3 linked regions of the Microbulbifer sp. GL-2 genome follow. The protein of the gene in region 3 binds, or shares a complex with, the protein of the main gene of each other region. Links are inferred from orthologs where the notes say so. Each region holds a gene or a part of one and is shown on either strand. Other genes may lie near its edges.

The links. Proteins that work in one complex are often made in the same cells at the same time.
Region 1: the proteins of rne (region 3) and eno are in contact, whole or in part, in a solved structure (PDB 2FYM), measured with the Escherichia coli proteins. The link is inferred for Microbulbifer sp. GL-2 from one-to-one orthologs.
Region 2: the proteins of rne (region 3) and pnp are in contact, whole or in part, in a cryo-EM structure (PDB 9QH0), measured with the Escherichia coli proteins. The link is inferred for Microbulbifer sp. GL-2 from one-to-one orthologs.

The regions. Positions count from the first base shown.
Region 1 is NZ_AP019807.1:3,072,244-3,075,587, reverse strand. What follows is about bases 500-3,344. They hold eno (phosphopyruvate hydratase), read right to left. Parts: upstream 2,643-3,344; coding sequence 1,356-2,642; downstream 500-1,355. Other genes in these bases: kdsA (3-deoxy-8-phosphooctulonate synthase), read right to left, coding at 2,874-3,344; GL2_RS13370 (septum formation initiator family protein), read right to left, coding at 982-1,269; ispD (2-C-methyl-D-erythritol 4-phosphate cytidylyltransferase), read right to left, coding at 500-985. Also shown: ispF (2-C-methyl-D-erythritol 2,4-cyclodiphosphate synthase), read right to left, coding at 1-266; more of ispD, read right to left, coding at 266-499. UniProt on the Escherichia coli protein: Catalyzes the reversible conversion of 2-phosphoglycerate (2-PG) into phosphoenolpyruvate (PEP). It is essential for the degradation of carbohydrates via glycolysis.
Region 2 is NZ_AP019807.1:2,447,830-2,451,228, reverse strand. The notes cover bases 500-3,399. They hold pnp (polyribonucleotide nucleotidyltransferase), read right to left. Parts: upstream 3,062-3,399; coding sequence 938-3,061; downstream 500-937. Other genes in these bases: rpsO (30S ribosomal protein S15), read right to left, coding at 3,329-3,399; GL2_RS10655 (hypothetical protein), read right to left, coding at 500-807. Also shown: GL2_RS10660 (GFA family protein), read right to left, coding at 1-164; more of GL2_RS10655, read right to left, coding at 157-499. UniProt on the Escherichia coli protein: Involved in mRNA degradation. Catalyzes the phosphorolysis of single-stranded polyribonucleotides processively in the 3'- to 5'-direction. Also involved, along with RNase II, in tRNA processing.
Region 3 is NZ_AP019807.1:4,376,633-4,381,213, forward strand. What follows is about bases 496-4,077. They hold rne (ribonuclease E), read left to right. Parts: upstream 496-841; coding sequence 842-3,877; downstream 3,878-4,077. In the rest of the region: 23S rRNA pseudouridine(955/2504/2580) synthase RluC, read right to left, coding at 1-40; GL2_RS18890 (LexA family transcriptional regulator), read right to left, coding at 4,274-4,581. UniProt on the Escherichia coli protein: Endoribonuclease that plays a central role in RNA processing and decay. Required for the maturation of 5S and 16S rRNAs and the majority of tRNAs. Also involved in the degradation of most mRNAs.

The sequences.
Region 1 (3,344 bases), 1.3 Mb from region 3 along the record:
TTTTCCTCAAGCAATGCTAAAACATGCCGCAACAAAGTACGGCTATCAGCACCAGCATACCGCTCATCAGTGTCGGGAAAATGGTAGCCAATATCTCCAAGAGCCAGGGCCCCAAGCAAAGCATCAGTCAGGGCATGTAGGAGTACATCCCCGTCGGAATGGGCCTTTAGGCCGAGTTCATGGGGGATTTTTACTCCGCCGAGTACAACATGGCCACCAGGGCAAAACGCATGCACATCAAAGCCCTGACCAATTCGAAAACTCACTATCGATTATCCTCTGTGGGCGCATAGCGCAAACGCAGGATGGCCTCAGCCACCATAATATCGGAGGGGTGAGTCACTTTAATGTTGTCGCCTTGCCCCGCAACAAGTTGCGGCGAGTGACCAAAGATCTCGAGCGCGCTGGCTTCATCAGTAACCGCTTGCCCCTGCTCAAGAGCGCGATTGAGACAGGAGTACAACAATCCCAGTGGCGCACGCTGTGGAGTTTGTGCTAACCAGATATGTTGGCGGTCCAGGGTTTTTTCTACGCAGTTTTTTCTATCCTCAAGGCGGCTTAGCTTTACCGTATCACTGGCAGGTCGCGCCAAAAGAGCTGTAGAAGAGACACCGCTATCCAACAGAGCAGCAATGTCCTCCAATGCTACACAGGGGCGCGCAGCATCGTGGACCAGCACTGGAGTATCATTAGCCTCCCGCTCAGAGAGAAACTTCAATGCGGCGAGAACAGAATCTGAGCGCTCAGCCCCACCGGTGACAGTGTGTACCAGCGGGTGTGCAGCTTCTTTCAGGTGTCGGAAGAGGTCATCCTCCCCAGACAAAGCCACAACAATTCCAGCGATACCCGGCCAAGTTAAAATATTGCGTAGCGTCAGGGACAACAAGGGCTGTCCGAGAAGTGGTAAATACTGCTTGGGCCGGTCGGCCCCCATACGTTTGCCAACTCCGGCAGCAGGCACTACGACCCAATAATCTGTAATCACTTTTTGGCCTCTTCCGAATCCAGGAAGATAAACAGGGTTTCCCCTTCCTTTATTAAACCCAGGTCATAGCGTGCCTTAGCCTCGACACCTTCAGTACCCACCTTGAGACTTCGCACTTCCCGCAATAACTGACGGTTTTCTCGCATCAGGACAGCGTTCTTTTCCTGCTGTTGGTCAAGCTGTCGTTTAAGACGGGTAACTTCGGCGAGACTGCCTTCACCGACCCAGAATCGGTACTGAGTAGCAAGCAGTATGATGGTAAGAATTGCCAGCAGCCATTTCATACGGGTTTACGATATTTCGCTGAACGTATTAAAGCAGGCTGGAGAGGCTCATTCGCCCCTCCAGCCTGCACGCTAAAAAGTAGTAATTACTTGAACTCAGCACGGCCACGGTATGGAGCAGCACCATTCAATTCAGCTTCGATACGCAGCAGGCGGTTGTACTTGGCTACGCGATCGGAACGGCACAGGGAACCAGTTTTGATTTGACCCGCCGCTGTCGCAACTGCCAGGTCAGCAATAGTAGTGTCTTCGGTCTCGCCGGAGCGATGAGAAATCACAGCCGTATAACCGGCATCTTTGGCCATCTTAATCGCATCCAGCGTTTCAGACAGGGAGCCAATCTGGTTAAACTTGATCAGGATAGAGTTGCCAACACCCTTTTCGATACCTTCCTTAAGGATTTTGGTATTGGTTACAAATAGGTCATCACCTACCAGCTGCACCTTGTCACCAATTTTATCGGTCAGCACTTTCCAGCCATCCCAGTCGCTCTCATCCATACCATCTTCAATAGAAATGATGGGGTAGTTGGCTGACAAATCGGCAAGATAGCTGGCGAAACCTTCACTATCGAATTGCTTGCCTTCACCAGCCAGGTCGTATTGACCCTCTTTGTAGAACTCGGAGGAAGCACAATCCAAGGCCAGGGTGATGTCATCGCCCAGGGTATAGCCGGCTTTTTCTACCGCTTCAGCAATCACTTTCAAAGCCGCTTCGTTGGAAGGCAGATTAGGAGCGAAACCACCTTCATCACCGACAGCAGTGTTCAGATTATTGCTGGAAAGGACTTCCTTCAGGGAGTGGAAAATCTCGGCACCTTGGCGGAGAGCTTCAGCAAAAGAATCGGCCTTTACCGGCTGTACCATAAACTCCTGGATATCCACATTATTATCGGCGTGCTCACCACCGTTGAGAATATTCATCATGGGAACCGGCATGCTGTACTCACCAGCAGTGCCATTTACTTCAGCAATGTGTTGGTACAGCGGGATTTTCTTCGATGCTGCTGCCGCTTTGGCTGCCGCCAGGGAAACCGCCAGGATTGCATTTGCACCCAGCTTGGCTTTATTTTCAGTACCATCTGCATCGATCATCGCCTTATCCAGGGCGCGCTGATCGGTTGCATCCATGCCCTTAAGCAAGTCGGCGATGGCAGTGTTGATGTTTTCAACCGCCTTCAATACGCCTTTACCCAAGTAACGGCTCTTATCACCATCGCGCAATTCAAGAGCTTCTCGTGAGCCGGTAGAGGCGCCGGAAGGAGCGCAGGCGGAACCGATAGAACCGTCTTCCAGGATTACATCGGCTTCAACGGTAGGGTTACCGCGGGAATCCAGCACTTCGTAGGCTTTAACTGCGACAATCTTGCTCATTAACAATGGGCTCCGTATTGGTACTAACTGAAATTGTTACTTACTGAAAGTAGGTAATTACTGAAAAAGAAAGTTTCAACTATTGCGTGGAAAACCCAGGGCTTCCACTAGTGCCGCTCAATCCAGAGTTTGACTCTGTAATTATTTTTCCGATAGCCGCATCAGTATAAAAAGCGACCCCGGATAGGCACCACGCACCCGGAAAGGGCGCGCACTATTTATTTCTTACTTTTATTTGGTATCCAAAGGGGCAAGCCCCTTGATCAAATCATCCACCGCTTTCATCTGCGCAAGGAATGGCTCCAGTTTCTCCAGGGGTAAAGCACTGGGACCATCACACAGCGCTTTGTGCGGATCCGGGTGCGCCTCCAGGAACAGGCCGGCAATACCAATAGCCAAGCCAGCACGGCCCAGTTCGGTAACTTGTGCACGGCGTCCACCGGAAGCTGCGCCAGATGGATCGCGCATTTGCAGGGCGTGAGTTACATCAAATATTAGCGGGGCACCACCAGAGGCATTGATCATGGTACTGAAACCAAGCATATCGACAACCAGATTGTCGTACCCAAAACAGGCACCACGCTCACACAGGATAATATTCTCGTTACCGCACTCGGAAAACTTCTCCACCACATTTTTAACTTGCGGAGGGCTCATGAATTGCGGTTTTTTTACATTGATTACCGCTCCGGTAGCAGCCAT
Region 2 (3,399 bases), 1.9 Mb from region 3 along the record:
TTTTCTGCAGGCACAATCAGGTGCAGGTAACCAAGCTTTTCACACATGGAGCAATTACAGGCATGAGCTACCAGAGGCTCATCACTGCTTCTATTGTACAGTGCATTAAAACGTACAGCGCCACAGTGACAACCTCCGCGCAGTTTGGTGGTTATTTTATCCATCAGTAGACTTTTCCAAGGTAAACAATGGACGTGCGTATAACAGGGAGAATACTGAGACAGCCAATAGAAGGTGGAACCAATTGGTACGCGCCATGCCTAACAATCGCGAAGAGCCTGTGCCAATTAATAGCCCATTTACTACCACTAGTAGTGCACCACCACCGAGCAACAGCGCCTGTTTGCGTGTGAGCCGGCCCGGCATTATTAACTCCAGCACAGCCACCAATAACCAGAGCAGCAAACCGAGGGCCGAATAGAGGTCAACCACCGCCCGTGACACCAGCATACCGCTCTCGCTCAAGGCTATTGCGCTGGCCAGGACCAGCACCATCACCACATAGGCCGGCGTTCGATTATCTGCTCCCCATGTCAATCCCAGTCGGGACCACAGTAGACCTATGCCGATTAGCAGGAAAGAGGCAAAGCCGGACAGCCTTGTGAGCGCCCGGTGCAATTCAGTAGTTCCGGGATCCATACCGTAGCGGTAAGCACCAACTAACGCTGCGAGGGCCATGCACAAAAGTGCAGCGACAATAATCAAGGCTGCAGATTGGAAGCGTGCACGAGTGAGGTACCAGTATTGATTGGCAATTAACAGACAGGCCAGCCCCAGTAGAAGATCGAGAAGCCAGAAATTAACCAAGGTTTTCCCCTTTTTTCTTTAAATTCTAACCGAAAAATCCCTGTGGCAAATGCTATAAGGGCCCGATTCTCCTTATTAAAAGACATAAAAAAACCCGGCTCAAGGCCGGGTTTTTCAGGTTTCTAAAGACTTACGCCTCTTCGGAACCCTGTTTCTCCTCTGCGGAAGCAGCCTGGTCGGCCTTGGCTTCCTTGATGGAGAGCTTGATACGTCCGCGCTGGTCCACGTCGAGCACCTTCACGAACACCTTCTGGCCTTCGCTCAGGTAGTCAGTTACCGCGTTGACACGCTCTTCAGCGATCTGGGAGATATGCACCAGGCCATCTTTGCCCGGCAGGAAGTTGACGAACGCGCCGAAGTCCACGATGCGTACCACGGTGCCCTCGTAGATTGCGCCGATCTCGGCTTCCGCAGTGATTTCCTCGATACGGGTAACCGCAGCTTCGAGGCTCTCACCGTCTTCGCCGAAGACCTTAATGCTGCCGTCATCTTCAATATCGATGGACGCGCCAGTTTCTTCGGTGATAGAGCGGATAGTTGCGCCGCCCTTACCGATAACGTCGCGAATCTTGTCCGGGTGGATCTTCAGGGTTGCGAAACGCGGAGCATTCTCGTTCACACTGGAACGGGACTCGCCGATCAGCTTGTTCATTTCCACGAGGATATGCAAACGCGCGTGCAGAGCCTGCTCCAGCGCAGTTTCCATGATCTCTTCAGTGATACCCTCGATCTTGATATCCATCTGCAGGGCAGTCACACCAGAAGCGGTACCGGCAACCTTAAAGTCCATATCACCCAGGTGATCTTCATCACCGAGGATATCGGTCAGGACTGCATAGCCTTCCTCTTCCTTCACCAGGCCCATGGCGATACCGGCAACCGGTGCCTTCAAGGGTACACCTGCATCCATCAGCGCAAGACTGGAGCCACACACGGAAGCCATGGAGCTGGAACCGTTGGACTCGGTGATTTCAGAAACCACCCGTAGAGTGTAAGGGAAGCTCTCCGGATCAGGCAGAACGGCAGCGATACCGCGACGGGCCAGACGACCATGGCCGATTTCACGGCGACCGGTAGCACCCACACGACCCGCTTCGCCTACGGAGTAGGGAGGGAAGTTGTAATGCAGCATAAAGTAATCTTTACGCTCGCCTTCCAGGGCATCGATAATCTGCGCATCGCGGGTAGCACCGAGAGTGGCAACAACCAGTGCCTGAGTTTCACCACGGGTGAACAGGGAGGAGCCATGGCCCTTCGGCAATACGCCAACTTCTACATTAATCGGGCGTACAGTCTTGGTATCGCGACCATCAATACGCGGTTCGCCACGCACTACTGCACCACGAACCGTTTTCTTTTCGAGCTTGCCGAAGTAGCTTTTTACATCACCGGCATCAACTTCTTCGCTCGCCAGGGCATCAGCCGCTTCATTGCGCAACTCGTTCAAGCGAGCGGTGCGCTGCTGCTTGTCAGTGATACGGTAAGCTTCGGCTACCTTGGTACCAAACTGGCTTTCCAGGGCCGCTTTCAGCTCGGTGTTTTCTGCTTCCGGTTGCCAGTTCCACTGGGGCTTGCCAGCTTCAGCTTTCAACTCTTCACAGACTTTTACTACCGCCTGCATTTCCTGGTGCGCATAGAGTACTGCACCCAGCATGATATCTTCCGGCAGCTCTTTCGCTTCCGATTCAACCATCAACACAGCATCTTTAGTGCCCGCAACCACCATATCCAGCTCAGAGGTTTTCAGAGCTTCGTAACCCGGGTTCAGCAGGTAGCCATCTTTTTGGGTATAGCCTACGCGCGCAGCGCCAATTGGGCCCGCAAAAGGAATACCGGAAACGGACAGAGCTGCGGAGGTGCCGATCATGCCGGCAATATCTGGATCCACGTCCTTCTCTGCAGACAGGACAGTGATCATCACCTGCACTTCATTCATGAAGCCCTTGGGGAACAGGGGACGGATCGGGCGATCGATCAGGCGCGAAGTCAAAGTTTCTTTTTCAGATGGGCGACCTTCACGCTTGAAGAAGCCGCCGGGAATTTTGCCAGCCGCGTAGGCTTTTTCCTGGTAATGCACGGACAGAGGGAAAAAGCCCTGATCAGGCTTGGCTTCTTTGGCACCTACAACGGTACACAGAACAACGGTTTCACCCATAGTGACCAAGGCTGCACCCGTCGCCTGGCGTGCAATGCGGCCAGTTTCGATAGTGACTTGGTGTTGTCCGTACTGGAAAGTTTTGCTTACTGGATTCACTAGTTTCTTTTCCTATTTCCTTACGGTTACTGGCCCATTCCAGTAACCCCTACATATTTGCCGGGGCCGGGACTACAAACCCCAAAACCCTGGGCGATACGGGGATGTATCGCCACCGGCCAGGGTAGCCGGTGCATACATCGCAGTTCCAATCAGAGAACTTTTCCCTGTCGGCATCTGCGGTGCAACTTCCGAAAAATGACAATCGCGCCACTTTTCAGTAAGCATTAAAGAAGAATGCCCGCCAGAGGCGGGCATTCCAGGGTCTTAGCGACGCAGGCCGAGCTTAGCAATCAGCTGGGCGTAGCGACTCAGATCCTTGCGCTTGAGGTAGTCCA
Region 3 (4,581 bases):
TATCGGCCTCAGCCGTTTTAAGGGGGGGTATACTTCGCATGACGCGCATCATAGCGCCGCAGCAAGGACAATTGAAGCACCCTTCTGCCCGTGCTATATTCGGCCGGCCTGAATTCGGCTGGTTTTCGGCCACTGGCAGCTTCCCACATGAAGAGATAGCCATGGCTTCAGAGAAAATACCGCTGTTCGGCCGGTGCGCGGGAATGCCGCGTCATTGATAAAAACTCAGCTGATGAGCGCCTCCCGACAACGAGAACCTTATGGGGGCCTCAGCGGCAAAAACATCCCACAGTTAAGTGGGTAAATATCGCGAAGGTAAGACGGGCCGTGACCCGCAGCGCTTGAAAGGACGACTCATAAACTTGCGTCCCGCTCTGTAGAAAATAATGCCAGCGACCGCACTGGCAACCTGGATATTCCAGCTTCCGCATATCCAGCGAACAAAATACAGAAGATAGATATCGGCCAAAAGCCGAGCTACAGAGCCAGCTATATTGACGCAGACCTTGTCACCCAGCTAGAAACTGACCGAAGGGTGGCGCCCAACCCTGCCATGGGAGCCTATGGCACAGGTACAGGGCAGTACTAACAAAAGGTACTTAAGGAAGAAAGGTACTAACGGTACCAGCGGATAACAGCACAGCAATGCTTATCCGGAGTTTTTGCAGTGAGAACAATGGGCGAACACTCGTCTCGAAAAGCCGCGTAGATCGAATTTGCGGCAGAGAAAGTGCCACCCTTTTCCCTGCCCCGCCATCTGGTCCTCTCCGGATGGCGGCCAACAAGCAAGCCTGCAAACAGCGGTGTCATACCTTTGCGCAACGCAAGGAAAACGACACGCATGAAAAGAATGCTAATCAACGCAACCCAGCCTGAGGAGTTGCGTGTAGCCCTGGTAGACGGCCAGTGGCTATATGATCTGGATATTGAAAATCGCACACGTCAACAAAAAAAAGCCAACATCTACAAAGGTAAGATCACCCGCGTAGAACCCTCTCTCGAAGCCGCATTCGTTGACTATGGCGAAGAGCGCCACGGCTTCCTCCCCCTGAAAGAAATTTCTCGTGAGTACTTCCTCAAACAGCCCAGAGACATTGAAGGACGCATCAAAATCAAAGATGTCGTCAAAGAGGGTATGGAAGTTATTGTGCAAGTGGACAAGGAAGAGCGCGGCAACAAAGGCGCAGCCCTGACTACTTTCGTCAGCCTCGCTGGGCGCTACCTGGTACTGATGCCAAATAACCCTCGCGCAGGCGGCATCTCTCGCCGTATTGAAGGTGATGAGCGTTCAGAGCTGCGGGATGCACTGTCCAGCGTCGAAGTTCCCTCCGGCATGGGCATAATTGTGCGCACCGCCGGCGTCGGCCGCAGCGGCGAAGAACTGCAGTGGGACCTCAACTACCTGCTGAAGCTGTGGGTCGCCATAAAGGAAGAGGCCGACACCTCCAAGGCACCGCACTTCCTCTTCCAGGAAAGTAACGTCATTATCCGCGCTATCCGCGATTACATGCGCGATGACATTGGCGAAGTGATAGTCGATGACAAAGGCGCCTTCGAGCTGGCTGCGGAATTTGCCCGCCAGGTAATGCCGCACTACACCAACAAGGTCAAGTATTACGAAGATGCCATTCCGCTCTTCAATCGCTACCAGATCGAAAGCCAGATCGAAACCGCTTTTGAACGCGAGGTGAAACTACCTTCTGGCGGCTCAATCGTGATTGATGTCACAGAGGCACTGGTATCCATTGATATCAACTCCTCCCGCGCGACCAAGGGCGGCGATATCGAAGAAACTGCACGCAATATCAACCTGGAAGCGGCCGACGAAATCGCTCGCCAGCTACGCCTGCGCGATATGGGCGGCCTGGTTGTAATCGACTTTATTGACATGCAGAGCAAATCCAACCAGCGCGAAGTTGAAAAGCGCATGGAGAAAGCTCTCAGCATGGACCGCGCCCGCGTTCAGGTTGGCCGTATCTCCCGCTTCGGCCTTTTGGAAATGTCACGCCAGCGCCTGCGCCCATCTCTTGGCGAAACCACCTTCCGTGTATGCCCGCGCTGTAGCGGCCAAGGCACTATTCGCGGCACCAAATCCCTGGCTTTATCCATTCTTCGCCTGGTGGAAGAGGAAGCCAAGAAAGAACGCAGCGCAGAGATCCGCGCCATCACTCCAGTGAATGTCGCTACTTACCTACTCAACGAAAAGCGTAAGACGATCTCCCAGATTGAATCCCGCAACAATACCCGTGTTGTTGTTGTACCCAATGCAGATATCGAAACCCCGCACTTCGAAGTACAGCGCCTGCGTGATGACGATACCGCCACCCTGGAAACCTCTTACAAGATTTCCGGAACAGTGGAAGAATCCATCACCAAGAAGGATGAAAAACCCCAGCGCGCCCCGGCCCAACCTGCCGTTCAGCAGATTACCCACACCGCGCCGGCCCCCACCCCGGAAAAGAAACCGGAACCCAGTCTTTTCAGCCGGCTGATGACTGCGATTGCCTCCCTCTTTGAGAGCAAAGAGGAAGAGCCCAAGAAGCACCAGAAGTCAAAAAATCGAGGGAAGGACTACCAGCGCGATCGTGATCGCAATCGCAACCGCAATCAACGCGGTGGTCGCGGTAACCGCAGTGGGCGCCCCTCTCGCCGCAAGGACGATCGTCGCGAGGACTCCAAACGTGATGATCAGCGAGAAGAAAAACAACAGGCCAAGCAATTCGAAGAACGCGAATCTGGAGCTGAGCGCGGCGAAGGCCAGCGCCGTCGCCGTCGACGTCGCACCAACGACAACCGCCGCAGAGACGACAATCGAAATGTAGTGACTGAGAACGAAAGCACCAGCGAATCCATCGAGCAAGCTGACGAAAGCACCGAGCAACGCCCAGCGCGCCGCCCGAGCAATGTTCGTGGTCGCCCGCAAGCTCGCCGTCGCGGCCGTCGTTCAGAAAATCCCGCTGCGTCCTCCGTCGCTCAAAATCAGGAAGAGCTGAACCGTGAAGTGAACGAAGCTATCGATGAAGCGGAAGGTGAAGCCAGAAAATCTCGCGAAACCGCTACCGGGGGCCACAATGAAGCGCCCCAGCGCAAAAGCGAGCGAAGAGAGCAAAGACCTGCAAAGTCCGCCAACCCGGCGACGCAATCCAAACCGGCTGTAGTAGCTCCCACGCGCACACCAATGGCTGCAAAGACTGAGTCCACAGCAGAGCCATCTGCTGAGACAAAACAGGCTGAGCCCTATGCTGCATTTACTGCAAAAGTAGAAAAAGCAGCGGAGGAGACTCCAGCACCAGCACAGGCCAAAGAGCAAACTGCACCTATAACAGCAAAAAAACCTCCGGCTAAAACTGAAGCAAAAGAGCCTGCCGCTCCTACCGTTAGAGAAACGAAAGCAGAAAGCGCTCCTAAAACTCCAGTTAGCGAAAAGCCAGCCGTTCCAGCGGCGCAGGTTGTGGAATCCACGGTCGCAGCAGAAGCTACAAAGACTGTGCCGGAGGACGCCGAGGAAATTGCCTTGACCGAAGCCAGTGCAGCTGCAGAAGCTTTGGAGCAGCGCAGTGAATCAGTCAATGCTGCTGCCCAGGTGGAGGTTGTAGTCGAGGAAGCTGAGGCCTCCGAACTGGCCGCCTCCCCTGCAACCCAGGGACGCGCCAGTAACGACCCGCGCAACAACCCCAAACCATTACTCGAACTGTCCATCGTGACCGAGCACCGCCAGGTAGGCTCCCAGCAACCGCTGGATACCGCCCAACCAGCAGCAATCTCGCACAGCCCTCGTTCACTGTCTCGCCCCGCCAACGACCCCCGTATGGCGCGCCAGACAACCCAGGAAAACACTGACGCGAATAACGACCGCGACTCAGCAGAAGCCGGCTAAGCGAAACCTCTAAAGCCGCCAACCCTACAGGGTTGGCGGCTTTTTTATGCCCGAAGCATTTGTCCGGACTGGTCAATAAATCACCTAACCCATTGAACTACTTAAAAAAAATCATAATGACGCTTGTATGTAGCACGAAGCTATGTATAATGCGCAGCACAATTTGGTGGGGTGGCTGAGTGGTCGAAAGCGGCGGTCTTGAAAACCGTTGACTGTAACAGGTCCCAGGGTTCGAATCCCTGCCCCACCGCCATTTTTAAACATAAAGCCCTGATTTATCAGGGCTTTTTTGTTTCTACCCTCTGCGGTCCCCCACTTGGTCCCCCACTCGGCAAAAGCTAAAGAACGCTCCCCCTATACCCCCGTAGGTGCTTTTCTGACCTCAAGGCCCCCAGGCTAACCGCCACGGTGGTAGCGAATTGAAGCCTTCACCACCCCTTCCACTATTAGCTCCTGCCCTTCCCAAATGGGAATGGGTTTGTACTTGTCATTTGCCGGTATTAGTTGCCCTAACCTTCTATCCAAAATTTTACAGGTCAGCTGGCCATCCAGGGCGACCACCACTACATCGCCATGACCAGGCGTAAGAGAGCGATCAACGATGAGAACATCACGATCAAAGATACCAACGCCTTGCATAGAGTCGCCATTGGCACGAGCCATGAAGGTCGCAGGTGGATTAGTTATTAAATGTTCATCAAGGC